DNA from 4 places in the Clostridium sp. CS1-1 genome. Region 2 is predicted to be linked to each of the others. Evidence: a T-box and tRNA genes for the amino acid it is inferred to sense, from the RefSeq annotation. Region 2 holds a T-box; the other regions hold tRNA genes.
What was found. The T-box of region 2 lies ahead of AC0N0V_RS22905 (glycine--tRNA ligase). A T-box ahead of a tRNA ligase gene usually reads a tRNA of that ligase, here a tRNA-Gly.

Region 1 (7,853 bases), 840 kb from region 2:
ACACAGAAAATTTCTTCCGTATCGGACTGTAATTCATTACTGTTAAAGTTGCTGTTACATGCTGAAAATACTGTTATGTAGAGTGGAGGCGAGGGGTGTCGAACCCCTGTCCGAAAGCCGTAATACCTGAGCATCTCCGAGTGCAGTCCTTAGTTTAATATTCCCTCTACCAGGCGCCTAAGGACAGGCTTCTGATTTTAGTAGCTTCATAAATTCCGTTTCCAGCTCAAAGCTTTGCTGGACTCGGTTCACCGCTGTCGACGCCCTATCCTAAGCCGCGGTACTCAAAGGTAGAACGTAGCAGACTAAGCTGCTAATGCAAAATTATCGTTTGCGTTTATCTTTAATCCCATAGTTTTTTAACGCGGGTCCACAGGTTCCCTCGACTCGCTTCCCAGATACAACATACCCCCGTCGAAACCAAATACGCCCCCATATTATCAAATATAACACTAGAGTTATAAGTGTATCTAAAAAATCTATAAACGCATTTTTGTTAAATTATTTAATTTTAAACTCTCAATATCAGGTACATTTATCTACCTGACAGTTATTATGATACACTATAAAGTGGAAGTTATCAATGGTATTATTTAACCTAAATTAGTAATGTTTTTCATCATTGCTTTATGTAAGTTTTTTAGCTTAAATACTTAGGAATCAAAAATAATAAAGTATGGTACTCTACTTATTATCATATTATAAAATTCATTAGTTTCTTATTGGTCCAAATCTTAAATTATTTTCTATTTTATTAAATATATATATTATGTTACATGTTTTGTATGCACATTTTATTTCTTTATATCCTTTTACTTTTAAAGGGCATAATGATATACTTTTTAAAATTAAAAAGATATAAATTATAGGGTGACAACCTAAAAGATCATCTTCTCATAATTTATATCAATATTCATTTTAAAAACTTAATAAACTCTTATTCTACTTACCTATGCATTCCTGCAAATATCGGAGCAACCTTACAAGGTTTAATATCAATTTTCTCCCACACATTGCCTATAACATATGGTTCATTCTTTAGATACTCGTCAAGCTTCTCTCTTGTAGGAAACTCCATAACCATAACTGATCCTACCATTTTTTCATTTTCATCGATTAGTGCAGTGGCATATAAAAGCTTTCCTTCATTAGCCATTGATTCAGCAAGACTTAAGTGCTTTTCACGAGCCGCTAATCTTCTTTCAAGTGCCCTCTCATCATTCCCATCATAACCAGTAAGTACAAATTGCATAAAACAATCCCCCTTTTTATTATTGTTATTTATTATATCAAAAAAAACATAAATTTATCAATGATTGCTAAAAAATTATTTTTAAAACAATAGTTGACAAAATACTACACTTATCTTATAATATATAATTGTGTTAAGGAATTATACACAAAACAATTAAACAGGATTAGAGAATGTTTATTTTGTTTCCTAGATTTATATATGCGGGTGTAACTCAATGGTAGAGTGCTAGCCTTCCAAGCTAGTTACGAGGGTTCGATTCCCTTCACCCGCTCCATTATACGCGTCTTTAGCTCAGTTGGATAGAGCAACGCCCTTCTAAGGCGTGTGCCAGGGGTTCGAATCCCTTAAGACGCACCATGTATCGGGGTGTGGCGCAGATGGGAGCGCGCGTGGTTTGGGACCATGAGGTCGCAGGTTCAATCCCTGTCACCCCGACCACTAAAAATATTGGGATATCGCCAAGCGGTAAGGCACCAGACTTTGACTCTGGTATTCGTAGGTTCGAATCCTGCTATCCCAGCCATTTGGTTCACTAGCTCAGTCGGTAGAGCACATGACTTTTAATCATGGTGTCCGGGGTTCGATTCCCCGGTGAGCCACCAATAATAAAAAAACTCAACAAAATTGTTGAGTTTTTTTACTATACCTTTCTATATCATCACTCTTTAATCACAACTTCCCCCTGAATCACAGCTTCCACTGTCACAACCGCAATCACTACATTCACAGCTATCATTATAGTTACAACCGCTGTTATCACTGTCGAAGCTACTACTTAACATATTATAATTATAATCATGTAAAGTACTATCATTAAAATCATTTGAACTAATATCTGGGGTTCCTTTATCTTTTATTCCTCTACGCTCCCTCTTTATCATATGAATCATAATTACAGGAAAAATCAATAATATTATAGAAACTAAAACAAAGAACATGCTAAAATCCCCCTTATAATATTTTAATAATTAAAATTTGAATATTTCATATAATCATGTGAATAAATATATAAATATCTATTTGAACTTTATCATCAGTTTAAAGCTATGTTAAATTCATCTGCACTACCACCGTAAAAGTATCTCTATGGTGCTATGAATCTACACTATCACTATATGATAACTTTAACAATATTTCTAATGATATATCTATAATACTCAAATTTTACAAAGTATTGTTACATTAAAATTAATGATTTGATCCTATAATCTATCCCATATCAAAACTACCTGAAGTCGTTAGTTTCAAAAGAAATACGAATAAAAATATGATTGTATATATAATTTAACTATTATTTTTCTTCGTTATTTATAATTCTTATTAGATTATCTTTGTGTCTAACTATCATTAAAGCACAGGCTATTGTAGTAGAAACAACTATTGAAATGGGGAATTTCATAATAAAACACATAATAGGTATTGTTACTCCTATTGCAATTGACCTAACAGAAACTATACTCGTAAATAGACGCAATATAAAGTGAACTGCGACACCAATTAATGTTGGAACTGGTGCAACCAAAATAAATGCACCAAGAGTTGTATTTACACCTTTGCCACCATTAAATTTGAGAAATGGAGTATAATCATGTCCCAAAACTACTGCTATTGCAATAATAGCGATAAATGTATTAGATGATATTGGTAAACTTATAGTTTTAACCAAATACATCCCTAAAACTACAGGAATTACTCCTTTTAAAATATCAATTATCTGAGTAATAATAGATATCTTAGTTCCTGCAATTCTTTTAACATTTGTTGAACCTATATTTCCACTACCTTTAGTTCTTATATCAACTTTACATAGTTTTTTAGTAAGTAGATATCCTGTTGGGATTGAACCACACAAAAAAGATATTACAATTGTTATTATGATAATCATTTCTTTCACCTTAAATTCATTTTATTTTTATTTGTCTAATCTAATCATTGTAGATAGTTATACTTGTTTATTATAACATAATAATCATAATATATAGCGCATTATATGTATACCGGCTCTCTTTTACTTTGATATAGGAATTCGTTATATTACTTTAAATAATAAAATTTTTAGCCTTGATTATTTTTTCTTCTGTATTAAATAATTTAAGCCATTTAACATAGTTGCTTATGTATTTTGCCGCAACACTATTAAACCTTTTCATCCATTTTTTTAAATTGATATGTAGGGCATTAATATGTCGAATATGATATATGCCTTCTTTATGTTTACCTCTTTTTACATGTTTCTGTTCTAATTTTTTAAATAAATATCTATTTTCAACAAGGTTTTAAAACATATCCTAAAAATGAAGCAAGATAGGTACTTAATTAGAAATACCTACCTCAACTATTAACACAGACTTTTGCAAATAAAAAAACCTTATAAACATATTATTGTTTACAAGGTTTTTGGTGACCCCTAGGGGAATCGAACCCCTGTTACCACCGTGAAAGGGTGGTGTCTTGACCGCTTGACCAAGGGGCCATATTACCTAGCAGCGACCTACTCTTCCACACAGTCTCCCGTGCAGTACCATCGGCACTGTGAAGCTTAACCATCGTGTTCGGAATGGGAACGGGTGTAGCCTTCACGTCATAACCACTAGATTCGCAAAAATTGCTATAAGCTTCGCATTTCTGCGTCAAATCCTTCGCTGTGGTGCTCATTTACTGAAGTAAACTCTGCTCCTCGCTCAAGCTTTTCCTTGAACTGCTCGCTTCTATCAATTTTTATTGTTACTTTTTATTTGAAAGAATTGTTCTCTCAAAATTGCACAGTGATATATTAGGTCAAGCCCTCGACCTATTAGTATCAGTCAGCTGAACATGTTACCATGCTTACACCTCTGACCTATCAACCTTGTGTTCTTCAAGGGGTCTTACTAGCTTACGCTATGGGAAATCTTATCTTGAGGTGGGCTTCACGCTTAGATGCTTTCAGCGTTTATCCCGTCCCGACATAGCTACCCAGCTGTGCTCCTGGCGGAACAACTGGTGCACCAGAGGTCAGTCCATCCCGGTCCTCTCGTACTAAGGACAGCTCCTCTCAAATTTCCTACGCCCGCGACGGATAGGGACCGAACTGTCTCACGACGTTCTGAACCCAGCTCGCGTGCCGCTTTAATGGGCGAACAGCCCAACCCTTGGGACCTACTTCAGCCCCAGGATGCGACGAGCCGACATCGAGGTGCCAAACCTCCCCGTCGATGTGGACTCTTGGGGGAGATCAGCCTGTTATCCCCGAGGTAGCTTTTATCCGTTGAGCGATGGCCCTCCCACGAGGTACCACCGGATCACTAAGCCCGACTTTCGTCCCTGCTCCACTTGTTTGTGTCGCAGTCAGGCTCCCTTCTGCCTTTGCACTCTACGAACGATTTCCAACCGTTCTGAGGGAACCTTTGGGCGCCTCCGTTACTTTTTAGGAGGCGACCGCCCCAGTCAAACTGCCCACCTAACAATGTCCCGTGACCAGATTCATGGCCGCCGGTTAGAATCCCAGTACTGTCAGGGTGGTATCCCAAGGACGACTCCACAAAGGCTGACGCCTCTGCTTCGCAGTCTCCCACCTATCCTGTACAGACAATACCGAGACTCAATGCTAAGCTACAGTAAAGCTCTACGGGGTCTTTCCGTCCAATCGCGGGTAGCGAGCATCTTCACTCGCAATACAATTTCGCCGGATTTGTTGTCGAGACAGTGCCCAAGTCATTACGCCATTCGTGCGGGTCGGAACTTACCCGACAAGGAATTTCGCTACCTTAGGACCGTTATAGTTACGGCCGCCGTTTACTGGGGCTTAAGTTCACACCTTCGCTTGCGCTAAGTGTTCCCCTTAACCTTCCAGCACCGGGCAGGCGTCAGCCCCTATACATCAGCTTTCGCTTTAGCAGAGACCTGTGTTTTTGCTAAACAGTTGCTTGGGCCTATTCTCTGCGACCACCTTGCGGTGGCACCCCTTCTCCCGAAGTTACGGGGTCAATTTGCCGAGTTCCTTGACAACAATTCTTCCGCTGGTCTTAGGATTCTCTCCTCACCTACCTGTGTCGGTTTGCGGTACGGGCACCAGTTCACTCCATAGAGACTTTTCTTGGCAGCGTGGAATCAGATACTTCGCCCAAAAGGGCTCCCCGTAACACCTCAGCATTGACTAGACGGATTTGCCTATCTAGTCTGCCTAAGTGCTTAGACGCACATCCAATAGTGCGCACATCTTATCCTCCTGCGTCATCCCATTTGTAATAACGCAAACTGGTGGTATCGGAATATCAACCGATTGTCCATCACCTACGCCTTTCGGCCTCGGCTTAGGTCCCGACTAACCCTGAGCGGACGAGCCTTCCTCAGGAAACCTTAGGTTTTCGACCAATAAGATTCTCACTTATTTCTCGCTACTTATGCCAGCATACTCACTCCTGTACAGTCCACCGCTCCTTACGGTACGACTTCAACCCATACAGGAAGCTCCTCTACCACTCACCTTACGGTGAATCCATAGCTTCGGTGGTAAGTTTTAGCCCCGAACATCTTCGGCGCAGGATCTCTCGACTAGTGAGCTATTACGCACTCTTTAAATGAGTGGCTGCTTCTAAGCCAACATCCTAGTTGTCTTAGAAATCCCACATCCTTTTCCACTTAACTTACACTTTGGGACCTTAGCTGATGGTCTGGGCTGTTTCCCTTTTGACCACGGATCTTATCATTCGTAGTCTGACTGCTTTGATTCAAGTATATGGCATTCGGAGTTTGATAGGGTTCAGTAACTGTTGTCAGCCCCTAGCCCATTCAGTGCTCTACCTCCACTACTCATTCAAAACGCTAGCCCTAAAGCTATTTCGAGGAGAACCAGCTATCTCCGAGTTCGATTGGAATTTCTCCGCTATCCACAGCTCATCCCATGGTTTTTCAACACCAATGTGGTTCGGTCCTCCACGGAATTTTACTTCCGCTTCAACCTGTCCATGGATAGGTCACCCGGTTTCGGGTCTACGACATGCAACTTTTTGCCCTATTCAGACTCGGTTTCCCTTCGGCTACGTATCTTAAATACTTAACCTTGCTACACATCGTAACTCGCTGGCTCGTTCTACAAAAAGCACGTCGTCGCAGGTAAAACTGCTTCGACTGATTGTGGACACACGGTTTCAGGTTCTATTTCACTCCCCTTCCGGGGTTCTTTTCACCTTTCCCTCACGGTACTGCTTCACTATCGGTCACCAGTTAGTATTTAGCCTTGGGAGGTGGTCCTCCCTGCTTCCCACAAGGTTTCACGTGTCTCGTGGTACTCTGGATCAGATCTAGAAGTTTTCATTTTCATCTACAGGGCTGTTACCTTCTATGGCGGAGCCTTCCAGCTCTCTTCAATTAATTCCTACTTCCTTTTATGATCTGTCCGCAACCCCAGGAACAAGTTCCTGGTTTGGGCTCTTTCCCTTTCGCTCGCCGCTACTTAGGAAATCGATTTTTCTTTCTCTTCCTCCGGGTACTTAGATGTTTCAGTTCCCCGGGTCTACCTCTATAAACCTATGAATTCAGTTTACAGTACATAGCGTTAGCTATGTGGGTTGCCCCATTCGGAAATCTCCGGATCGCAGGCTATTTGCGCCTACCCGAAGCTTATCGCAGCTTATCGCGTCCTTCATCGGCTACTGGTGCCAAGGCATTCACCATGCGCCCTTTGTAGCTTGACCTTAAATCATAATTCTACAAAGGTATATATACCTTTAGCTTTACTTTGTTTATGTTAAATAACTTTCATTATTTAACGCTTATCACTGTGCAATTTTCAAAGAACAATATTGGAGATACACCTTATCATGCTAACTCTAATCGAGTCAACAGGAAAATGATCCCTCAAAATTAAACAGAGTGTAAACCAGAATTCCAATGTAACTAAAAACCTAAGTTTCTAGTTATTATTCCTTAGAAAGGAGGTGATCCAGCCGCAGGTTCTCCTACGGCTACCTTGTTACGACTTCACCCCAATCACTGACCCCACCTTCGGCCGCTGGCTCCTTACGGTTACCTCACGGACTTCGGGTGTTGCCAGCTCTCATGGTGTGACGGGCGGTGTGTACAAGGCCCGGGAACGTATTCACCGCGACATTCTGATTCGCGATTACTAGCAACTCCAGCTTCATGTAGGCGAGTTTCAGCCTACAATCCGAACTGGGATGAGTTTTTTAGTTTGGCTCCCCCTCGCGGGTTTGCATCTAATTGTACTCACCATTGTAGCACGTGTGTAGCCCTGGACATAAGGGGCATGATGATTTGACGTCATCCCCACCTTCCTCCCGGTTAACCCGGGCAGTCTCACTAGAGTGCTCAACTTAATGGTAGCAACTAATGATAAGGGTTGCGCTCGTTGCAGGACTTAACCTAACATCTCACGACACGAGCTGACGACAACCATGCACCACCTGTCTCCCTGCCCCGAAGGGCTTCCTCCATTACGAGTAATTCAGGGGATGTCAAGTCCAGGTAAGGTTCTTCGCGTTGCTTCGAATTAAACCACATGCTCCGCTGCTTGTGCGGGCCCCCGTCAATTCCTTTGAGTTTTAATCTTGCGATCGTACTTCCCAGGCGGAGTACTTATTGTGTTAACTGCGGCACA
Region 2 (7,853 bases):
AAGAAGATAATTGGAGGTTGTACAAATGTCAAATGAAGAAAAGAATATAAACGAATTAGAAGAAGATTTTAATGAACTTATGAAAATAAGAAGAGAGAAGTTCTTTAATCTACAAAATGAAGGAAAGGACCCTTTTGATGTTTATAAAGTTGAGAGAACTCATACTTCAAAACAAATAAAAGATAATTATGATGAATTAGAAGACAAAGAAGTAACCGTAGCAGGAAGACTTATGTCAAAAAGAGTTCAGGGTAAAGCTGGATTCTCAGACTTGCATGATAGATATGGGAAAATACAACTTTATATAAAAATAAATGATGTAGGTGAAGAGAAACTAAAAGAATATAAGTCTTTTGATATAGGAGATATTTTATCTGTAACAGGTAAAGTATTTAAAAGTAAGACAGGAGAAATAAGTATACATATTACAGATTTTCAACTTATAGCTAAATCATTAAAACCACTTCCAGAAAAATGGCATGGATTGAAGGATCCTGATTTAAGATATAGACAAAGGTATGTTGATTTAATAATGAATCAAGATGTTAGAGATACCTTTATGAAGAGAACTGCTATAATAAGAGCTATAAGAGAGTTTTTAGATAATAGAGATTATTTAGAAGTTGAAACTCCAGTGCTTTCTCCTATAGCAGGTGGTGCAGCAGCTAGACCGTTTAATACTCATCATAATGCTTTAGATATAGATATGTATCTAAGAATTGCTACAGAACTTTATTTAAAGAGATTAATTGTCGGTGGATTTGAAAAAGTATATGAAATGGGTAAAAACTTTAGAAATGAAGGTATAAGTGTAAGACATAATCCGGAATTTACAATGATAGAATTATATGAAGCTTTTGCAGACTACAATGATATGATGGAAATTACCGAGAATATGATGGCTTATGTATGTGATAAGGTTCTTGGTACTAAAAAGGTAATATATCAAGGAACAGAGATAGATTTTACACCACCATGGAGAAGAATTACTATGGTAGATGCTGTTAAAGAATATGCTGGTGTAGATTTTAATGAAATAAAAACTGATGAGGAAGCAAGAGTTATTGCAAAAGAAAAACATCTTCCATTGAAAAAGGAATTAAAGGATTATACAAAGGGTGAAATATTAAATCTATTATTTGAAGAATTCGGAGAAGATAAATTAATTCAACCTACATTTATTCTTGATTATCCAGTTGAAATATCTCCTCTTACAAAGAAAAAGAGAGGAAATGAGCAGTTTACGGAGAGATTTGAAGGATTTATATTCGGAAGAGAAGTATGTAATGCATACTCTGAATTGAATGACCCTATAGTTCAAAAAGATAGATTTGTTCAACAGCTTAAAGAAAGAGAACTTGGAGATGATGAAGCTTATATGATGGATGATGATTTTATCAATTCATTGGAAATAGGTATGCCTCCAACTGGTGGACTTGGTATAGGTATAGACAGAATGGTAATGTTCCTAACAGATGCGGCATCTATTAGAGATGTTATTCTATTCCCAACTATGAAACCAACTCAGCAATAGTATATATAGTTTAGATATCACATAAAGTTAAGCTTCAATAACTTAGAACTTTATAATGAGATAAGCTAGAAATAACTTGTATTAATTTTCTGGCTTATCTAGCATTATAAAGTTTTAAAGAAAAATTATATTTATGTAGTTAAAAATGTAGTTTTTTTAAAAAAACTATTGAAACTTTAAAAATGTATGATATAATAATAAATGTAAGTTAAGTTATTCCGTGGTAGCTCAACGGCGGAGCATTCGGCTGTTAACCGAAGGGTTGGAGGTTCGAGTCCTCTCCACGGAGCCATTTTTATTTTTTGATAAGTTCAATTTTATATGTATAAAATTGAATAATTAGTATATAATATAACAAAGGAAGTAAAGGTTATAAATTATATACAATGAATTAAATAGTTCACTATGAAGAAGAGAAGTAATAGTAGAAATCTTCTAAGAGAGATTGTGGTTGGTGAAAACAATTAAGATTTTATTATGAAGGGAACTTCCGAGTGATGGAATGAAGAGTAGGGCTAAGGCCAAGAAGGGTGGAACCGCGAAATAAACTTTCGTCCCTTTATGGTTAGGTCTTTTTTTTATATTAAATATTAGATGTAGGTGATAATTGCCATGAATGAAAGGCGCCATTTATGGCCTAGATTTAATATACAATTGAAAATTTAATATTTCGCTATGATGAAGAGGAGTAGTAATGAATATTCTTTAAGAGAGATTGTGGCTGGTGTGAACAATCGGAATTTATTATGAATGGAGCTTTTGAGTGATAATGGTAGAAAGCAGGGCTCATGTCAAGAAGGGTGGAACCGCGGAAATAAATTTTCGTCCCTTCATGGCAGGCCTTTTTTTATATTTTAATATAAAATGTAAATACTAACTAAAAATGATAAAAGTAGGAGGTAATGTTATGGCATTTGAAAAGACTATGGATAAGGTAGTTGCCTTAGCTAAAAACAGAGGATTTGTATATCCGGGATCAGAAATATACGGAGGACTTGCAAATACTTGGGATTATGGTCCTTTAGGTGTAGAATTAAAAAATAATGTAAAAAGAGCCTGGTGGCAAAAGTTTGTTCATGAGAGCAAACATAATGTTGGAATAGATACTGCTATTCTAATGAATAAAGATGTTTGGGTTGCATCTGGTCATGTTGGAAACTTTTCAGATCCACTTATGGATTGTAAGGAATGTAAGGCTAGATTTAGAGCAGATAAGTTAGTTGAAGAGCATATGACAGCACAAGGAATAGAAAAAGCTAGTGCAGATGGATGGAGTAATGAAAAATTAAAACAGTATATAGACGATAATAATATAGTTTGTCCAAGTTGTGGTAAAAAGAACTATACAGATATAAGAAAATTCAACTTGATGTTTAAGACTTTTCAGGGAGTTACAGAAGATACCCAAGCGGAAATATTTTTAAGACCAGAAACAGCACAAGGGATATTTGTAAATTTTAAAAATGTACAAAGAACTTCAAGAAAAAAGGTGCCATTTGGAATAGCTCAAATAGGCAAGTCTTTTAGAAATGAGATAACTCCAGGTAATTTTACTTTTAGAACTAGAGAATTCGAGCAGATGGAACTTGAATTTTTCTGCCAACCGGGAACTGACTTAGAATGGCATAGCTACTGGAAGGAATATTGTTGGAACTTCTTATTAAAACTTGGAATAAAAGAAGAGAATATAAGATTTAGAGACCATGAAAAAGATGAACTATCTCACTACAGTAATGCAACTTCAGATATTGAGTATTTGTATCCATTTGGATGGGGTGAAATGTGGGGAATAGCTGATAGAACTGATTATGATCTTAAACAACATCAACAGCACTCTGGAAAAGATTTATCATACCTTGATCCTAACACAAATGAAAGATATGTGCCATACTGTATAGAGCCTTCAGTTGGAGCTGATAGATTAACATTATCATTCTTAATTGATGCTTATGATGAGGAGGAAATTGAAGGTGGCGATGTAAGAGCTGTGCTTCACTTTCATCCAGCAATAGCACCTTTTAAATTAGCTATACTTCCTTTAACTAAAAAACTTTCTGATAAAGCATTAGAAATATATGATGATTTAAGAAAGGATTTTAATGTTGATTATGATGATGCAGGAAGTATCGGAAAGAGATATAGAAGAGAAGACGAAATTGGAACACCTTATTGCATAACAGTAGACTTTGATACTCTTGAGGATAATACTGTAACAGTTAGAGATAGAGATACTATGCAACAATTCAGAATAAAGATAGATGAAATTAAGAATTTTATAAAAGAAAAGATAGAATTCTAATTTAACAAGGCATATTTGCTTTAGAATATCTAAAGTAAATATGCCTTTTATAAATTATGTCCTACATACAAGAAGATGCTATTAATTAATATTAAAATAATTCTATATAATAATTACTGAGAAGACTAAATGTTTACACTAACAAGAGATGAATTCTTAACATAGTTTAAGGAAATTAAAATAAAAAAAGAACCGGATACTTATTATCCGGTAAAATAGGGTTTAATCATGGGGATATGTTATATGTTTAATTAAAACTTGGGGAATTATATTAATGTTTCCTTACGGCACAAACATATTATATCATATAATAACAAAAAAGTTCAATACGTTACAATAAAGTTGATAAATTAAATATTTTCTATCAATTTCGACTTTTCTCGACTTTATAATAATACTATAGCTCTATAGTATTAAGAGTTAAATGAAGATTATTATGTAATTGTAGATTATTTAATATATAAAATAAAAACACATTAGAAAACAACTAATTTCTCTATTAAAGTGGTATAATTTAGTATGAGGAAAAATCAAATAGATAGGTTTTTAAAGTTTTGGAGGTTTTTTATGAAGAAGGATTTTAATTATTTTAAGGATTTTATAAAAGATAAAAAGACAGCTGTAGTTGGTATAGGTATAAGTAATACTCCACTAATAAATTTTCTCTTAAATTTAGGAGCAAAAGTTACGGCTTTTGATAAAAAAAGTGAAGAGGAACTAGGTGAAATTGTTGAAGATTTTAAGAAAAAAGGAGTACAATTAGTATTAGGGGAAGGGTATCTGGATAACTTAAAAGGGTTTGATGTTATATTCAAAACTCCATCGATGAGAATAGATAGTCCGTCACTTATAAAAGCTAAGAAAGAAGGTGCGTATATAACTTCAGAAATAGAAGAGTTTGTAAGATACTGCCCTGCTAAGATTTATGGAGTGACAGGTAGCGATGGGAAAACCACTACTACGACACTGATATATACAATACTTAAAGAAAATGGATATAAGACATGGGTTGGTGGCAATATAGGAACCCCACTTTTCACAAAAATAGAAGAAGTAAAAGAGAGTGATAGAGTTGTGCTTGAACTTTCTAGTTTTCAACTTATGACAATGGGTGTATCACCAGAGGTAGCTGTTATTACAAATTTAAGCCCAAACCACCTGGATATTCATAAGGATATGAATGAGTACGTTGAGGCTAAAAAGAATATATTTAAATACCAGTGTGAGAATGATTTATTAGTACTAAATAGGGATAATGAAATAACTAATTCTATGGTAAAAGAAGCTAAGGGAAAAGTGCTCCAATTTTCTATAATAAGTGCAGAAGAGGATGCATGTTTCAAAAATAACAAGCTGTATATAAAAGAAAAAGAAGTATGTGATTTAAGCGAGTTAAAACTAAAGGGAATGCATAATGTAGAGAATTTACTTGCTGCGTTTTGTGCACTAAGCGAAGATGTAAGCGTAGATAGTATGAGAGTAGTGGCTACAACATTTGCTGGGGTAGAGCATAGATGTGAATTTGTTAGAGAGATAGATGGTGTGAAATATTACAATGATTCTATAGCATCCAGTCCAAGCAGAACGTTAGCTGGGCTCAAGGCTTTTGATAAGTCAGTAATTTTAATTGCAGGAGGATATGACAAAAACTTACCTTTTGAATCCTTAGCAGAAGAAGGGTATTCTAAGATTAAGTATTTAATTTTGATAGGGGACACAAAATATAAAATAAAGGATGCTTTTGATAAAGTTATTTCTGCGAAAGGTATTACTTTACCGATAATAATTGAAGAAAGTCTAGAATCTGCTATTTATAAATCAAAAGAAATAGGGAAGAAAGGCGATATAGTAACATTATCACCAGCTTGTGCAAGTTTTGATATGTTTGCTAATTTTGAAATTAGAGGGAATAAATTTAAAGAACTCATAAGAAAAATATAATTTGCTTATACTCATATATGTAAAGCCTTGTCTAAATTAATAGTTAGTGTTTATATAGATAATGGGAACAGAATCACTTTATATGATTAAATTTCAGTTCTAAAGTAAAAAGTGAAGGTATATAGCATTTAGCCTTTGGTAAAGTGCTTATAAAACTAATAATTAAATGCGTTATTAAGAACTCATTTAATTATTAGTTTTATGATAACATCAGGTAAATCCTACTAAATTACCAGGATTTACTCAAATCAGTACTTTTAATAAAAAAACATCAAGTTAACAGAAACTTACCCATGTGTATCAATATATAAAATAAGATGAATTTTGAAGAGAAATTGAGTAATAGTAAATTAAATCACGGATTTGCTATGAAAAGAATATATATACATCTTTGTTTGTGATAGAATAACATATGTCGTCACGAGATACGACAAAGTTTAACAAAATAACTTTCCAAGTAATAAAAAAGTTATTGACAATATAAAACAAAGCTGTTAAACTAAGTAAGCAGTCGGGATGAGACAAATTGATCCTTGAAAATTAAACAGAGTGAAAGATAAGTTAAAACTTGTTTTTAAATAAACCAGCAATTCTTTGAGTTACTTTTAAAGTAACAAAACAGTAATGAGCAAGCAAACTTTTAAATTGAGAGTTTGATCCTGGCTCAGGACGAACGCTGGCGGCGTGCCTAACACATGCAAGTCGAGCGATGAAACCCTTCGGGGTGGATTAGCGGCGGACGGGTGAGTAACACGTGGGTAACCTGCCTCAAAGAGGGGGATAGCCTCCCGAAAGGGAGATTAATACCGCATAACATTAGTTTTTCGCATGAAGGACTAATTAAAGGAGTAATCCGCTTTGAGATGGACCCGCGGCGCATTAGCTAGTTGGTGAGGTAAAGGCTCACCAAGGCGACGATGCGTAGCCGACCTGAGAGGGTGATCGGCCACATTGGAACTGAGATACGGTCCAGACTCCTACGGGAGGCAGCAGTGGGGAATATTGCACAATGGGCGAAAGCCTGATGCAGCAACGCCGCGTGAGTGATGAAGGCCTTCGGGTTGTAAAGCTCTGTCTTTGGGGACGATAATGACGGTACCCAAGGAGGAAGCCACGGCTAACTACGTGCCAGCAGCCGCGGTAATACGTAGGTGGCAAGCGTTGTCCGGATTTACTGGGCGTAAAGGATGCGTAGGCGGATATTTAAGTGAGATGTGAAATTCCCGGGCTTAACTTGGGAGCTGCATTTCAAACTGGATATCTAGAGTGTGGGAGAGGAGAATGGAATTCCTAGTGTAGCGGTGAAATGCGTAGAGATTAGGAAGAACACCAGTGGCGAAGGCGATTCTCTGGACCATAACTGACGCTGAGGCATGAAAGCGTGGGTAGCAAACAGGATTAGATACCCTGGTAGTCCACGCCGTAAACGATGAGTACTAGGTGTAGGGGGGTCCAACCCTCTGTGCCGCAGTTAACACAATAAGTACTCCGCCTGGGAAGTACGATCGCAAGATTAAAACTCAAAGGAATTGACGGGGGCCCGCACAAGCAGCGGAGCATGTGGTTTAATTCGAAGCAACGCGAAGAACCTTACCTGGACTTGACATCCCCTGAATTACTCGTAATGGAGGAAGCCCTTCGGGGCAGGGAGACAGGTGGTGCATGGTTGTCGTCAGCTCGTGTCGTGAGATGTTAGGTTAAGTCCTGCAACGAGCGCAACCCTTATCATTAGTTGCTACCATTAAGTTGAGCACTCTAGTGAGACTGCCCGGGTTAACCGGGAGGAAGGTGGGGATGACGTCAAATCATCATGCCCCTTATGTCCAGGGCTACACACGTGCTACAATGGTGAGTACAATTAGATGCAAACCCGCGAGGGGGAGCCAAACTAAAAAACTCATCCCAGTTCGGATTGTAGGCTGAAACTCGCCTACATGAAGCTGGAGTTGCTAGTAATCGCGAATCAGAATGTCGCGGTGAATACGTTCCCGGGCCTTGTACACACCGCCCGTCACACCATGAGAGCTGGCAACACCCGAAGTCCGTGAGGTAACCGTAAGGAGCCAGCGGCCGAAGGTG
Region 3 (7,853 bases), 430 kb from region 2:
TTTATAACCTTCGAAAAGATCATTATATCCGCCAAGCCCAGCACCAGAGACTGCTTGATAAGTAGAGTAAATAATTCTATTTATTCCGTATTTATCCTGAAGTGGCTTTAATGCAACTACTGCTTGTATTGTAGAACAGTTTGGATTAGCAATAATACCTTTATTCCACTTAATGTCTTCTGGATTTACTTCTGGGACTACTAAAGGTACATTAGGATCCATTCTCCAAGCACTACTGTTATCTATAACTGTAGCGCCATATCTTGCAAATATAGGGGCATACTCTTTACTTACATCTCCACCAGCAGAAAATAATGCGAAATCTATTTTTTTATTTTTTATATTGTCTTCTTTTAATTCTTCAACCATTACATCATTGTCCTTAAACTTTAATGCCTTACCTGCTGATTTTGCTGAAGCAAAAAAATAGATAGTATCTATTGGGAAATTTCTTTCAGCTAATACATCAATAAATTTTCTGCCAACCATTCCAGTTGAACCAACAACTGCTACGTTATATTTCATTTTTAATACCTCCTGATTTTCACTTTTATTATATTATATATCTGGTTAAAGTAAAAATATATACCTTTTTATTAATACAATGTTTGTGAATATATATTAGTTTGTTATTATTTTAATTGTGTAATCGTAATCATTGACGAATGTTAAAATGGATGTAATTTTAGAAAATATTAATTCTAAGTTCATAAAATTACGAATTGTATCTCACATTAGTATTATTAGTGTTTTATACATGAGAACTTTATATAATAATGTATTAAAATTATAAAACAAATTATGATATTTATTTTTATATAGATAAACGAGATAAAACTTTATATGTGTTACAGATATTTAAATAAATTTAATTAGGTGTTATTTTTAAAAGTTAAACATGTTTAGAATTTCATTATATTGAACATTGAATATTTTACCCTATGTTATATTTTATAAATATTTCATATAAAAGTTCTACTTTTATTGAATAAAGTTTGGATAAAATATAAGAGCTTTATATAAAAAATTAAAAGTGTGTATAGTTTTGGAATACAAGGGTTAGAATCTATAGGATGTGCAGGGGATAATATAAAGTATTTTATTTAGATAGATTACATGAAGATTTATTATGTTTATTTAAGGAGAGATTGTTTTGAAAGATAGTAAGTTTATAGTTAGATTATGCATATCTCTTATTATTGCGTCTGTAGTGTTATCAGGATGTAAGAACAAAGTCGTTGAAACTGTGGCGCTGCAAAATGATAAGGGGCAATTTTTAAATATAGTTTTAGGTGAAGAACCACAAGTTTTAGATCAGGCCAAAGCTGGAGATGTATATTCTTCACAGGTTCTTATTGAAACTAATGAAGGACTAACAAGAATTGAGAAAGATGAAAACGGAAAGAGTGTAGTCAAGCCAGCTGGAGCATTAAGCTGGGATATATCATCAGATGGGTTAAAGTGGATTTTTCATTTAAGGGATAATCAATGGTCTGATGGGCAAAAAGTTACAGCAAAAGACTATGAATATGGAATTAAGCGAAGTTTAGATCCGAAAATAGATTCTCAATATGCTTTTTTATTGTATCACATTAAAGGGGCTAGAACATACAATGATGTAGAAAAACATAAAGGAAATAGATTATCTTCGGATATAGTAGGGGTTAAAGCTATAGATGATAAAACTTTGGAAATAACACTTGAATCACCTTGTGCATATTTTTTAAGTTTAACAAGCTTAGTAGGAATGCAACCACAAAGAAAAGATATTGTAGATAAATATAAAGATAAGTATGGTATGGAAGCAGATACGATGGTATACTGCGGCCCATTTACAATAAAACAGTGGACTCATGGTAATAAAATTGAATTAGTTAAAAATGAGAGTTATTGGGATGCTAAGTCTGTTAAACTACAAAGGGTAACTATACAATTAACAAAATCTGATGAGGATTTATTAAATGAATTCGACAATAAATCAATAGATTTAATAAAGGTCGCTAATGCGAAATGGAAGGAAAGTCTTAATAAAACTTCTGAATTTGATGAATTCTTAGTTCCTATGCTGTCCACAAACTATGAGGTTTTTAATCAAAAGAATAGACTCTTTAGTAATGATAAGGTGAGAAAAGCATTTACTTTAGCGATAGATAGAGAAGAAATTTCGAAAAAACTGTGGGGAGGAGTTTATACACCAGCATATAGCTGGATACCACCTTCAATAAATATTGGAAATGATGATTTTAGGCAAAGATCAAGCTCAGATTTAGTTAAGGAATTAAAGGAAATTTCACCAAACCCTAAGGAACTACTAATTAGTGGATTAGAAGAATTGGGATTAGGCAAGGATCCAAGTAAAATTACAGTTACATATCTACAACCTGGACTGGATAAAAGTCAGAAGGAAATAGCGGAATTCTTTAAGGAAATGTATATAAGGAACCTTGGTATAAACATTAAAATTGAATATGTTGATTGGGAGGCTTTTCAAAAAAAGATAGGGGAAGGTAATTATCAAATTGCTAGCATGATTTGGAGTTCTGATTATAATGACCCTATGTCAGAGTTATATTTATGGCATTCAGGTACAAATATAATTAAAACAGGATGGTCTAATATCAATTATGATAAGTTAATCACAAAGGCCGCGTTGCTTGGGAGTGATAAAAATGAGGAAAGATTCAATTGTTTCAAAGAAGCTGAGAAGATTTTAATTTTAAATGATGCAGTGATATCACCTACGGCTTATAGAAATAAGTATATATATAAACAAAAATATATAAAAAATTTGATATTTCCTACAGTTGGTCCGGAAGTAGAATTTAAATACGCTTATACTCAAGGGCGGTGGGAGTAAACAATATAATCATGTATAAATAATCCTCTTATTGTAAAAAATAATAAACAGAAATAATGGGAGGGTGGTACAACATGGCGAATACTCCATTAAAGAAAGTTATAAAAGCTAAATTGAAATCTCATAGAGAACTTAGTGAAGTTGAGAAATTGAGAGAAAAGCTAAAATATGAAATAGCTGACGAGTTAGGACTTAGCGATAAGGTAGATAAGTATGGTTGGAGTGGACTTACAGCAGAAGAGACTGGACGGATAGGGGGGATGATGACACGAAGAAAAAAGGAATTAAATATTCCTAAGAATGAAGTTATTCTAAACAACTTAAAACAAAATAAATAATAGGATAATAGTTTAAATGAAATAGGATTAAGCAAATTGCGAATTAGGCAATTTGCTTAATTAATAACCTAAAATTATTGACTAATTAATTAAAAATTTATAATATTAATTGATGAATAATTTTATAGATTTTACTTTATGTTTTTTGAAAGGATGCTATTATGGATTGTTATAAGGAGTTTGCTCAGATTTACGATGAGCTTATAAACAATGATATAGATTATGAAAGATGGGCAAATGTGGTTATAGAAATATGTGAAGAACTCAATTTAGATAAGAGAGAGTATCTTGATTTAGGTTGTGGAACTGGAAATATAACAGAGAAAATAGCCCCTAAATTTAATAGTACCTGGGCTGTAGATTTATCAGGGGATATGTTAACAAAAGCAGAAACAAAGATGAGGTCTAAAGGACTAAAAGTTAAATTTGTATGCCAGGACATAGTAGAACTGAACTTGAATAGAAAATTTGATCTTATAACCTGCTGTTTAGATTCTACAAACTATATATTGGATATAAATGATATAAAAAAGTACTTAACCAGCGTGTTTAACCATTTAAATGATGATGGAATATTTATATTTGATATAAATTCGCATTATAAGCTTACTAATGTATTGGGAAATAACGTATATAATTATGATGATGAAAGTGTAACTTATATATGGGAAAACTCCCTTGAAAACGAAATTGTGGACATGTATCTAACGTTTTTTGTAAAAGAAGACGAGTTGTATAGAAGGTTTGATGAGCATCACTCGGAGAGAGCATATACATGTGAAGAGATTGAGCAGTTATTAGAGAAAGTAAATTTTAAAATTATAAGAATAATGGATAACTATGAACATAACAATATAACTGACAGTACAGAGAGGATAGTATACGTAGTAAGTAAGAAGAACTAAAGGTTTTTAATAAATTATTTGTAACTAAGGAGGATTTATAATTATGTCAGATAAATTAGTTAAAGCTACTGCTAGTAATGGGGATATTAGAATAATTGCAGCAATAACTACGGAACTTGTAAATGAGGGAGTCAAAATTCATAATTGTGCTCCAACCGCATCAGCAGCTCTTGGAAGGATGTTAACTGCAGGAAGTCTCATGGGATCAATGCTAAAATCAGAAAAGGATACTTTAACCATCCAAATGTCAGGAGGGGGAGAGGCCAAAGGGTTAGTAGTAACTTCATATGTAGATGCTAGTGTAAAAGGGTATATAGGCAATCCATCTGTAGATTTACCTGCTAATAGTAAGGGAAAGCTAGATGTTGGCGGGGCTATAGGAAAGAATGGTAATTTAGTTATTATAAGAGATATGGGACTAAAAGAGCCTTATGTTGGTCAAGTACCTATTTATTCAGGTGAAATAGGAGACGACTTAGCGTACTACTTTACAGTGTCTGAGCAAACACCATCAGCTGTAGGACTAGGTGTTCTTGTAAATACTGATTTAAGTATAAAAGCAGCAGGTGGATTTATAATACAGATGATGCCTGGCGCAAATGAGTTAGCTGCTGATTTAGTAACTTATAGACTTGAAGAAATACCATCAATAACAGAGATGATAATAAAGGGAATGTCTATAGAGGATATACTTAACTATATCTTCGAGGGTATGGATTTAAAAATACATGAGAGTATAACTCCAGTTTATAAATGTGATTGCTCGAGAGAAAGAGTGGAGAGAGCATTTATAAGTATAGGAAAAAAGGATTTAGAAGAACTGTATAATGAAGGTAAGACAGAAGAGCTTAAGTGTCATTTCTGTAATAAATCTTATAAATTTACAAATGAACAGATAGGGGAGATACTTGAAGAAGTAGGAAAGTAATTTTATTATTTAGCAAACGAAAAGTGGTGTATAAAAAGTTATTTGATACTATTAATTGCTCTTAAGTATTCTAAAGCGTCTAGAATAAGAATTCTGACAACTCGATTAGCACTCAAACAATTAAAAATTCCAAGATTTTCATAATTTTAGAAGCTAAGGATACTAAAAAGCACTTACTTAAATGTATTCTAAGAACTTATTATATGCTACTTTATCCGATGACTACCCGCTATAATACTTGCCGCACGGTGTGAAAGCGACTATCACCAAATCAGAGATTTGGGATATCTGCTTTTCTCCGAGGGGGAGTAAAGAGCGGCTACGCCCCTGGATAACGACTTCCCCTAAAGGATAACGAGTTCTAAGTGTCAAAGCCACTAAGAACTCTGTTTATAAGCATCAGGTGGAGTTAAAACTCCATCTGATGCTTAGAAGTCTGTTTATAATAATGATAAATTTAAAATGATTTTATGGTGTACCAAGTTTGTATCATGTTGAAAGTCTATATTTTCAACTAATTTAAAAGATACATTATGTAGGAAAGTAGAGAATTAGATACAAAAATGAAGGAATATGAGTCTAATTCTAAATAAAGTCAAAATGTAGCATTGACAGTATTCAATTATTTTTGTATTATAATACATGTCAGCAGCGCGATGGTAACGTCGAATGAGAAAAGTAAAAAATATGTTGACAATATTCAAAACTGGTTATATAATAATAAATGTCTTAAAGACATAGCGTATGGGCGCATAGCTCAGCTGGGAGAGCACCTGCCTTACAAGCAGGGGGTCACAGGTTCGATCCCTGTTGTGCCCACCATACGCGGCCCAGTGGCTCAGTTGGTTAGAGTGCCGGCCTGTCACGCCGGAGGTCGAGGGTTCGAGTCCCTTCTGGGTCGCCAAATTAGGCCAGATAGCTCAGTCGGTAGAGCAGAGGACTGAAAATCCTCGTGTCCCTGGTTCGATTCCTGGTCTGGCCACCAGTTTGCGGGAGTGGCTCAGTGGTAGAGCGTCACCTTGCCAAGGTGAACGTCGTGGGTTCGAATCCCATCTTCCGCTCCAATACGGCGCCATAGCCAAGTGGTAAGGCAGAGGTCTGCAAAACCTTTATCCCCCAGTTCAAATCTGGGTGGCGCCTCCAAACTGAAAGAACTATCTAATTTTTAGATAGTTCTTTTGTTTTTGTATTAACTTAAATATTAGTATCTAATAAACGGTTAATTATAGAGTTTTTTTATTTCGTTATAAAATTTTAATTTATTTTGTAAACTTGAACTTTTGATATCTGATAATAAAAGATTTGGATTAAGGCTCGTTTTAATCTGAATAATCAATATTTTACAAAAGGTAAAAGACAACAATAATAAATTATCTATTTTTGTAAGGTTACTAGGAAAAAATCTTTAACTGTAAATTACAAAAAGGCTTCCTCTATCTATTAACTTTCCTTTTCTTAAATATACAGGCTTTACGTTATGCTTCTCTAAAAATTCTAATACCATCTTTCTATGTGTATAGAATTCTAAGTCGCCATAAAAGGCTAAAGTATCATTAGAAATAAGTCCACAACACCCTCCAATGAATCCGTAACTTAAACCAGGCAGTAAAATATCTCCTGGTGGAAGTGATAACACATCTATATTTTCTTGAATTAATGCTTTAGCTATAGTTTTGTCACTAGTCATGATTGCATGTTTATTTACTACAGCTGTTGAGCATTTGGTGTATCCTTGTTTTACATTTATCAGTTTCTTATTACTCATCCGATGAAGAAGTTCTTCATCTGTATATTTAATGTTATGAATAAATAAGTTAGATAAACTTATACTATTTAAAGCAATATCCTCAGGATAAGTACTCTTTAAATTATTTTTCGACAGTATTATATTAAAACCTAAATTCTTTAAAAAAACGACAAAACCCTTATCAATATCTCGATGGACTATAATATTATTTTTATCAATAATATGTAAAAGCATATCAGGATGACCGCAAACTGCTTGGTATAATAATCTTGAGGGAGGGCAAATTAAAATATTAAATCCTAAATTGATAAGGTTGTATTTTTCCTCATCACTTATTCTAAAATCTACAATAGCATATTTCATACAAAAACCTTCCTTGTAAACAATGATTTAACTAAGTAGCTAGTGAATAACTTAGTTGAAATTTCGTAAGTAAAGATTATATTTAATTTTATATCTTTTGATTCTGACTTTCAATCTAAATTAACAATGTCGGTATTTGACAAAAAGATTTTGAATAGGGATTTTGTTTAAACGCATACTATTTTTAAGAAGGGAGTGTGAGGAATGCTATTACTTACAATAGTGTATGATAATGATAGAGAAGATATAATAGACGGAATAAATTATATAAAAGAGTATTTTAAAAATAAGAACATAGTTATAGGTATTTCGGAAAGCATAGAGTCAAATACTCACTTCGTAAAGATATTCTGTGAAGAAGAAATGAACAGCAAGCTTCATAATATGTTTAATATACATATAGCTAATATATTATATAATGCTGTTATAGATCAGTTTTATAAGAAAGATATGATGAATTTTTTATCGGATACATACTTTTTTCTGAAATATGATGAGCTTAAAGAAATTAAAGATAGTAGCCTAGAAACGCTAAAGGGAGAGGGAAGCATAATAGATGAGAATTCTATTTATTGTATGAATAAGAGAAATGCAATAATAGATAAAATTGTTGAATGTATTGATGAAAATAATGAAATAAATATAAATGGTTTTATGAGATTTAGGATGAAGGAATTAAAAGATGATTTAGAAGGTATAATAGATAAAGTAGTTG
Region 4 (7,853 bases), 2.4 Mb from region 2:
ATTTTTCATCTGCTTTAGTGCATTTGACTTTTCTTTTAGATTGTGCGTAATAGTTAGTATAGTGTTTGGGATCTCGTCCAATGGTTATTACGCCTTTTCCACCATTAAATTTTAAAAGGTTTATAATTCTCGCTTCTTCCATATCTGTCTTTCCTATCATTCTATCTCCCTTAAATATAGCAAGACCAGTGATTTGGGGTGATTTACCCCTTAGTTCAACATAAGGAAGTACTGAGTTCCTTCCTTCTGAATCTACTCTTACAATTAAATCTAACATACTAAATTCTGAAGAAAAAAAGTTATTATACTTCGAGTTTTTTACCATTCCCTCAATGTATTCCGCTGAATTTGCATAACCTTCAATTTTATAGTTCAATAGGTCCTCAGCTTTTCCCTTGAATACTACTACAGGGCTCATATCATTTGCTTGGGGATTATTAAGCAATATGTCTATAATACTATTTATACCAAATATAGCGTGTGCCTCACTTATTACATATAATTTTTCTAATCCTAATGAAAACCTTTTATTAGATTTTTTTTGACGGTCATCCCTAGTTTCTCCTATACTTCCAGCTTTACCAGTAAGTACTTTACTTTTTATATCACCAGATGGGGTAAATACATACATAGAAATAGGTATACTATATCTTATCTCGCTCTTAGTATTTTTCTCTAAATCGTATCCTATGCCTACAGGGATTTGCAGATTTTCTACAACCTCCCCCTTTGAACCAATAAAACTATAGGTAAAAATTATAATAAAAACTATTATGAAAACAAATCTACGGTTAAAGTTTTTCTTCACATTTATCACCTTTTTTCATGGTTATTAATAAAGCTACTATGGAAACGTATGTTATATTGTACAGAAAGTAAATTGGCATAATCTTCCCTAGAAAAGCTCTCCTCGTAGTTGGATTTCCATATATGGTAGATAGATAAAAAATTAATGGATACATTAAAATAACAAATGATTTTCTACTTGCAATTTTAGTGATCTCACTTAAACCAGAGGCAACTACATAATAACAGACCGATATACATCTAATCATTAAAATAGTATATAAGCTAATGAATATATATCTGAAACTGTTAATAATAGGTATAGTAATAGCTTCTGTTACTGTAATTACGGGCCATAAAAATTTAGGAATGATGTCAATTCCTAAATAGAATATACAAATAAAGGTAAACCATGTATAAATGCCTCCGGTAATAGCCACACTTGTTATTCCGCACTTCTTTAATTTTTTATTATCATTTAAAAATGGGTACAATAAAAATAAAATTTCTACACCGCTATAAACAAGTATTGTATCTTTTGTGCTCTTTATTATGTTTATAATGCCAGAACCAAATACAGGCATTATATTTAAAATACTTCCTTGTTTAAGTGCTGAAATGGGAACAAAAAATACTCCAATTGTTAAATAAAATACTACTTCGCATACTCTACCGAGAGTTTTAATTCCTTTGTAAGCAACAAAGGCTGGCAGCACTAGCAATGTTAATGCTATTTTATATTTTGTTAAAAATGTAGTTGTATATATTAAAAGTACGTTAGTTATTCCAGATGATTCTTCTGTTAGAATTAATAAAAAGAACATTATAAATATTAAGTTTAAAATAGTTCCTAAAAATCTCCCGTAATAAGTTTTACTTAACATCAATATATTTTGTTTAGGAAATTTCTTATACATATATTCTGCTAATAAAATCAAATATATAGGATATAACGAACCCAATATACAGGATACCCATCCATCCTGATTGGCACTTTTTACAACATCAGTTGGTAGAGTTAATGCTCCAATACCAATCATGATTCCAACCAAAGTAAAGGTTAGTTGGCTAGGAGTTAAATAGTTATCCTTATCTTTATCCATTTTTTCCTCCTGCATCTACACTTTAAATTGTCTTATACTACGAAGTAAACTACTGATTAGGCCCTTCATTACATTGACTGTTTTTTTCTAGATATTAATAAGGCTACTAAAGTTACATATATTAAGTTATATAGTATATATATTGGTATAACTTTACTTAAGAAAGCTCTCCTCATAACGGGATCTCCATACCTGACGGACAAATAAAAAGCTAATGGATAGATTAGTATAACAAGAGATTTTCTATTTGCAATTTTAGTTACTTGACTTAAGCCAAAGGTAAGTGCATAATAGTAGCTTGATAAAACTTTTAGCATTATTAGGGTCCATAGACTCATAAATATATACCTAAAGTTATTTATGATAGGAATGGTAATAGCTTCTGTTACTACAACTACTGGCCACAAAAATTTAGGAATAATATCAATTCCTAAATAGAATATAGTAACAAAGGTGAACCATGTATAAATCACACCAATAACAACTATACTTGTTATACCACATTTTTTGACTTTTTTGGCATCTTGAACAAAAGGATGCATTAAAAATATTATCTCCATACCACTGTATGCAATTGCTGTATCTTTCGCAGATTTTATTATATTTATAATACCTGGATCAAGAACAGGCGTTATATTAATTAAGCTTCCCTCTTTCAGGGCTGGAATAGGCATAAAAAAGGTTACAACAGTTAAATAGAATATTACTTCATTCATTCTTCCAATAGTTTTTATTCCTTTATAAGCAACAAAGGCTGGCGCTAATAATAATGTTATTATTATTTTATACCTGGTTAAAAAATAAGTCATATATATTAAAAGTACGTTAGTCATGCCTGAAGCTACTGCTGTTAATGTTAATAAAAAATAAAATATAAATATAATATTTAATATTGATCCGATAAATTTTCCAAAACACTTATTACTTAGTATCAAAATATTTTCATTAGAAGATTTTTTATGTAAGTATTGAGCTATGAATACCAAATATAAAGGATACATTAAACCCAATATGCAGGATATCCATCCGCTTTGTTTTGCGTATTTTATTACATCAAGAGGTAGTGATAATATTCCTACCCCCATCATACTTCCGATTAAGAGCAAAGTTAATTGGTTAGAAGTTAAATAACTTTTCTTAGCCATTTTTCTTCCACCTAGATTTATGTTTAAAACTTCCCTGTCTTATTGGATTATTGGTCGACATAGAAATAGGCCTTTTATCCATTTTCCATATAGGTGCTCTTATTAAAGTATCTTTCATATCACTTTTACTAAATGAAAAATAAGGAACTCCAAAACTATCTAAAGAACAAAGGTAGGCTATTATAAAGAATGACGATATAGCAACTCCTAGCATTCCTAACCAATTGGCAAGTATTATAGCAGGATAGTTTAACAACCTTATTGAAAGTGCCATTTCATAGTTAGGAATTAGAAAAGATGCCGCGGTCACAAGTCCAACTACAAGTAATGTAGTAGAACTCACCATTTTGGCTTTGAGTGCTGCATCACCTATAATGATACCACCAACGACGCTTATCGTCTGCCCTATTTTGCCTGGAATTCTAAGTCCTCCTTCTCTTAAAAATTCTATAACTAAATTCATAGATAACATAGACATAAACGGAGTTAAAACTATTCCCTTTCTTGACTCAATTATAGATTGAATAAATGTTGCTGGGATTAACTCTGAGTTAAATTTAATTATGGTAATATAAACACCTGGAAAAGTTAATATTATAGCCGCAGCTATATATCTTACAATTCTAGTAAAACTCGAAATCAAAGTTCTATTATAATAGTCCTCTACTGTATGAAAGAACTCTACAAATACAGTAGGTAAAGTTAAAGCGAATGGACTTCCTTCAGTTAATATGGCAATTTTTCCTTCCATTAAATTGGCCTGTACTCTATCTGGACGTTCTGTATAAAAAATCTGCGGAAAAATACTATAAGTGTGCTTTTCTAAACATTGTTCAATAATAGAATTTGATTCTACACTATCTATATCTAAAGATTCTATTCTTTCTCGTATACTATTTAATATATTTTTATCTACTATATCATCTATGTACATAATCACTAAATCAGTTTGTGATCTCCTGCCTACTGTGAAATTTTCTATTACGAGACTTTTATCCTTTATACGTTTTCTTAATAAACTTATATTTGTTTCCAAGCTTTCTATAAAGCCGTCTCTAGGACCTCTTGTTGATGATTCGTTTTCTGGATCCGTAACAGATCGATAAGCCCCCTTGGCTGTATCTACTATTATGAAATTGTAATAACCTTCAACTAGTATTGCAGTTTTCCCTCGTTTTATATTTTCTACAGCCTTGTTTATATCTGGTTCAACATTAGTACTACTAATGGTAATATATTTCTTGCATAAGTAGTCTCCAACATCTTCTATTCCACATAAGTCTTCCTCTACATGTAACATTAAAGAAGAAAGAATGTCTCTATCTATCATATCTGTATTAACTAATCCTCCAGTATAAACAATAGCAGCATTTATTTGAAAGTTCTTTCCTATTATGAAGTGTTTTATTGCTAGTTTACTTTTTATCCCTATTAAATCTTCAATATGTTTAATCATACATTGAATAGTACTATTTTCATTTGGCATATATATCACCCCATATAGGAATTTATTCCCCATATTTAAACGAAATATACGCTTTATCCTTAGGATAAAGCGTATAACGTAGAAATAAAGCTTTATGGAATTCTTTTAGATAAGATTAACATACATTTCAGGAAAGTATATTATTCTTTACCTATTCCTTCTCCAAATATAGTAGTTAAACAGTAGTTATATACATTTGACAAATAAAAAAACTTATAGCTAATTTTAGCTATAAGTTTTTTTATTTGGAGCGGGTGAAGGGAATCGAACCCTCGTAACTAGCTTGGAAGGCTAGCACTCTACCATTGAGTTACACCCGCATATTTAATATTTTTTGTACCACATTAACCATACTGAAATTGTTACGCTATTCCGTAATACATTTAATTGGAGCGGAAGATGGGATTCGAACCCACGACGTTCACCTTGGCAAGGTGACGCTCTACCACTGAGCCACTCCCGCTTATTTAATAAGTAGCTTAAAACTAAGAACATGTTTTAAAAAGAATTAATTGGTGCAGGTGAAGGGAGTCGAACCCCCATGCCTAAGGCGCTAGATCCTAAGTCTAGTGCGTCTGCCAATTCCGCCACACCTGCAAATTAATTGGTGGCTCACCGGGGAATCGAACCCCGGACACCATGATTAAAAGTCATGTGCTCTACCGACTGAGCTAGTGAACCAAATGGCTGGGATAGCAGGATTTGAACCTACGAATACCAGAGTCAAAGTCTGGTGCCTTACCGCTTGGCGATATCCCAATGTTTTTAGTGGTCGGGGTGACAGGGATTGAACCTGCGACCTCATGGTCCCAAACCACGCGCGCTCCCATCTGCGCCACACCCCGATATATAATGCATTTTCAAGAATTCTAAATCCTAGTATACAACTTAGAACATTATTGCTCTATTTAGTTGATTTAAAAACGCATTTCTTATGCTCACTTAGTTTATTTCGTGAGTACATTTATGAATTCTATACTATTTTAAAGAGCTTGTCAACTATTCTACATCTTTTTTCAGACTGATTTAGCCTATATTTTGCCATTATCTCATATTTATGTCTATTTTCTTTAGTTTTCTTTGTATTTTAACTTGATTTTAAAATTGCTATTAATTCTAAAGTATTAGGCTATATACTAGTGAATCCATAAATTTGACATGAATATCCTTAATACTTAGTATTAAGGATCAGACGTAAAAATGTATATGAATATCCTACATTGGTCTCTTATAATTCCTTTAAAAATGAAGCTATTAAAAATGTCTTGTAGATAAACAAGTATCTACAAGACATTTTATTCAATATAATAAGATTTACTACAAATCAGTTATATCGATAGTCAAATATTCCATACACTAATGGAGTTGCTGTGAAACTATATTCTAGTCAGGTTTTACCTAATTTGCTAACTTTAACTTATCAAATTAATTTTCAACTAAAGGTTTCCAATTTTCATCCCTTAAAAAGATATTATTTGGTTTTCTTACAAGCTTTACTAGCTTTCTTTGAGATGCACCAAATTCCGTAAAATTTTTCTGGGCTTGTCTAAGTGAAACTCCATTTATTCCTTCAGCATAATCAGGATTCTCAAACTGAGCCTTATCATCTTCCCAAAAACAAGTTGTACAAATTTCATGAGTACCGTATGGTTTCTCACTTAAAGTTTTATATCCACAACATGGACAAGTGTATCTAATCATTGTTAACCCCCTATTATTAATTATAGATTAATTATAGAAATTTTAAATTACTATGTACCTAAATACTTTTGCATCCTGTTTACAAGTAAATGTTTCATTTATCTTTCCATTGCAAGCTACATTTAAATTGTATCAATTATTTTAAAGTATATCCACATGATATTTATACCATCTTTGTACATTGATTAGCTATACGTTCAGATTTCACCTTAAGCAATGGAAACCGTCACCAAATTAGTAAATTTGGCATATTATATATTGACAAAAGCTAAATATATTGATCTAAAGTAATAGGAGGTAATGAAGAATTGTCTAATAAAAAATCAAATTCAAGATCAAGTAGAAGTGATAAATGTAAAGAAACTAATAAATCAGGTAGAAGAAATAAATCACACAGGTCTGATAGATGCGAAAAAAGTGACAGATCCGATAAATGCCATAGATCAAGTAAAAGATCTAGACATCATAATTCAAAAAGATGTAGTAGATTTGGATATACACCACAATCAGATATCACAGATGTAAATAGTAGGCATTGTATGTCAGAGAGATCTGATAGATGTTGCAAGAATAGAAGATCTGATAAATCCGATAGATCCGATAGATCCGATAGATCTGATAGATCTGATAGATCTGATAGATCTTGTAAGAATAGAAGATCAGATAGATCCGATAGATGTGATAGATCAGACAGATCTTGTAAGAATAGAAGATCAGATAGATCCGATAGATGTGATAGATCAGATAGATCTTGCAAGAATAGAAGAAATAAAAACAATCGCAAAGGTAATTGTAGAAGAGATTAAAACAGACAAGCATTAGTTACTTTAGAAAATTATTCTCACTTTGGCATAACTGTAAGATTATTAAATAGAAGGACGGACAAATATGTCTGTCCTTTAATACTATATAAGATATAGAGTTATCAAAGGGGGGTTTCTCCAAAGTGAATTTTTCAGAAACTGAAATGTTTGAAAAGATTTTTTTAATGAGTGGTAAAGAAATTAACAAAAATTTTCAATATCTAGGAGAAGGAGCTGGTAGAATCATCTATGCTATAGATAAGAATTATGTTATTAAGTTATCAAAATTTCATGGTGGATATAGACAATGTGAGACTGAAAGTTTTATTTATAGTAGTATAGATGAAAATTTAAAGAGATATTTATGTCCTGTAGTTTGGTATAAAGAAGATATGCTCATTATGAGAAGAGCTATTCCTTTAGCTAAAAAAAGAGAGGAAAAGCACAAAAATGTTTTTAAGCTCCTCGGAATTAGCAAAAATGACTCTCTTTATAAAAACGTAATAGAAATAGTTGACACTTATGATTTACTATATGGAGATGTAAAAAGTTTAAGTTCTTGGGGAATATTAGATAATCAAATACTTTTAATTGATTATGGATGCACAAATAATATTTATAAAAAATATTTTTCAAAAGATTAAATACAATTTTATTCACATTATTTAATAAAGTTATATTTAAGTAGAGTACAAAATCTAGCACCTTTTAATACTGATTTAAAAGACTCTTACCCTTCCGGAAAAGAATAATTTTAAATTTATAAATAATTAGTATAAGCAGTACCCTATAAAACTAAAACTTTATAGGGTACTTATATTAGTTTAAT

Region 1: it has a tRNA-Gly gene. The T-box ahead of AC0N0V_RS22905 (glycine--tRNA ligase) is inferred to sense a tRNA for this amino acid. The anticodon was not compared.
Region 3: it has a tRNA-Gly gene. The T-box ahead of AC0N0V_RS22905 (glycine--tRNA ligase) is inferred to sense a tRNA for this amino acid. The anticodon was not compared.
Region 4: it has a tRNA-Gly gene. The T-box ahead of AC0N0V_RS22905 (glycine--tRNA ligase) is inferred to sense a tRNA for this amino acid. The anticodon was not compared.

The regions. Positions count from the first base shown of each region.
Region 1 is NZ_CM148680.1:623,904-631,756, reverse strand. It holds RNA gene ssrA (transfer-messenger RNA) at 81-434, opposite strand; gene AC0N0V_RS02805 (YciI family protein) at 947-1,252, opposite strand; tRNA gene AC0N0V_RS02800 (tRNA-Gly) at 1,456-1,529, shown strand; tRNA gene AC0N0V_RS02795 (tRNA-Arg) at 1,536-1,612, shown strand; tRNA gene AC0N0V_RS02790 (tRNA-Pro) at 1,618-1,693, shown strand; tRNA gene AC0N0V_RS02785 (tRNA-Gln) at 1,704-1,778, shown strand; tRNA gene AC0N0V_RS02780 (tRNA-Lys) at 1,782-1,857, shown strand; gene AC0N0V_RS02775 (hypothetical protein) at 1,921-2,193, opposite strand; gene plsY (glycerol-3-phosphate 1-O-acyltransferase PlsY) at 2,547-3,140, opposite strand; partial or broken gene AC0N0V_RS02765 (IS1595 family transposase) at 3,298-3,498, opposite strand; tRNA gene AC0N0V_RS02760 (tRNA-Glu) at 3,654-3,728, opposite strand; rRNA gene rrf (5S ribosomal RNA) at 3,734-3,850, opposite strand; rRNA gene AC0N0V_RS02750 (23S ribosomal RNA) at 4,030-6,930, opposite strand; rRNA gene AC0N0V_RS02745 (16S ribosomal RNA) at 7,167-7,853, opposite strand, start outside.
Region 2 is NZ_CM148680.1:4,834,483-4,842,335, reverse strand. It holds gene greA (transcription elongation factor GreA) at 1-10, shown strand, start outside; gene lysS (lysine--tRNA ligase) at 26-1,534, shown strand; tRNA gene AC0N0V_RS22910 (tRNA-Asn) at 1,752-1,826, shown strand; T-box leader at 1,931-2,096, shown strand; gene AC0N0V_RS22905 (glycine--tRNA ligase) at 2,442-3,833, shown strand; gene murD (UDP-N-acetylmuramoyl-L-alanine--D-glutamate ligase) at 4,401-5,774, shown strand; rRNA gene AC0N0V_RS22895 (16S ribosomal RNA) at 6,416-7,853, shown strand, end outside.
Region 3 is NZ_CM148680.1:4,402,413-4,410,265, reverse strand. It holds gene AC0N0V_RS20880 (aspartate-semialdehyde dehydrogenase) at 1-525, opposite strand, end outside; gene AC0N0V_RS20875 (peptide ABC transporter substrate-binding protein) at 1,154-2,857, shown strand; gene AC0N0V_RS20870 (small, acid-soluble spore protein, alpha/beta type) at 2,932-3,195, shown strand; gene AC0N0V_RS20865 (class I SAM-dependent DNA methyltransferase) at 3,357-4,100, shown strand; gene hslO (Hsp33 family molecular chaperone HslO) at 4,144-5,028, shown strand; tRNA gene AC0N0V_RS20855 (tRNA-Val) at 5,775-5,850, shown strand; tRNA gene AC0N0V_RS20850 (tRNA-Asp) at 5,856-5,932, shown strand; tRNA gene AC0N0V_RS20845 (tRNA-Phe) at 5,938-6,013, shown strand; tRNA gene AC0N0V_RS20840 (tRNA-Gly) at 6,018-6,092, shown strand; tRNA gene AC0N0V_RS20835 (tRNA-Cys) at 6,097-6,171, shown strand; gene AC0N0V_RS20830 (DUF6873 family GME fold protein) at 6,434-7,138, opposite strand; gene ytxC (putative sporulation protein YtxC) at 7,343-7,853, shown strand, end outside.
Region 4 is NZ_CM148680.1:2,198,638-2,206,490, forward strand. It holds gene AC0N0V_RS10325 (Ger(x)C family spore germination protein) at 1-808, opposite strand, end outside; gene AC0N0V_RS10330 (GerAB/ArcD/ProY family transporter) at 792-1,889, opposite strand; gene AC0N0V_RS10335 (GerAB/ArcD/ProY family transporter) at 1,958-3,034, opposite strand; gene AC0N0V_RS10340 (spore germination protein) at 3,027-4,520, opposite strand; tRNA gene AC0N0V_RS10345 (tRNA-Gly) at 4,767-4,840, opposite strand; tRNA gene AC0N0V_RS10350 (tRNA-Gly) at 4,909-4,983, opposite strand; tRNA gene AC0N0V_RS10355 (tRNA-Leu) at 5,034-5,117, opposite strand; tRNA gene AC0N0V_RS10360 (tRNA-Lys) at 5,126-5,201, opposite strand; tRNA gene AC0N0V_RS10365 (tRNA-Gln) at 5,205-5,279, opposite strand; tRNA gene AC0N0V_RS10370 (tRNA-Pro) at 5,290-5,365, opposite strand; gene AC0N0V_RS10375 (CPCC family cysteine-rich protein) at 5,946-6,221, opposite strand; gene AC0N0V_RS10380 (hypothetical protein) at 6,522-6,746, shown strand; gene AC0N0V_RS10385 (hypothetical protein) at 6,900-7,043, shown strand; gene AC0N0V_RS10390 (hypothetical protein) at 7,168-7,668, shown strand.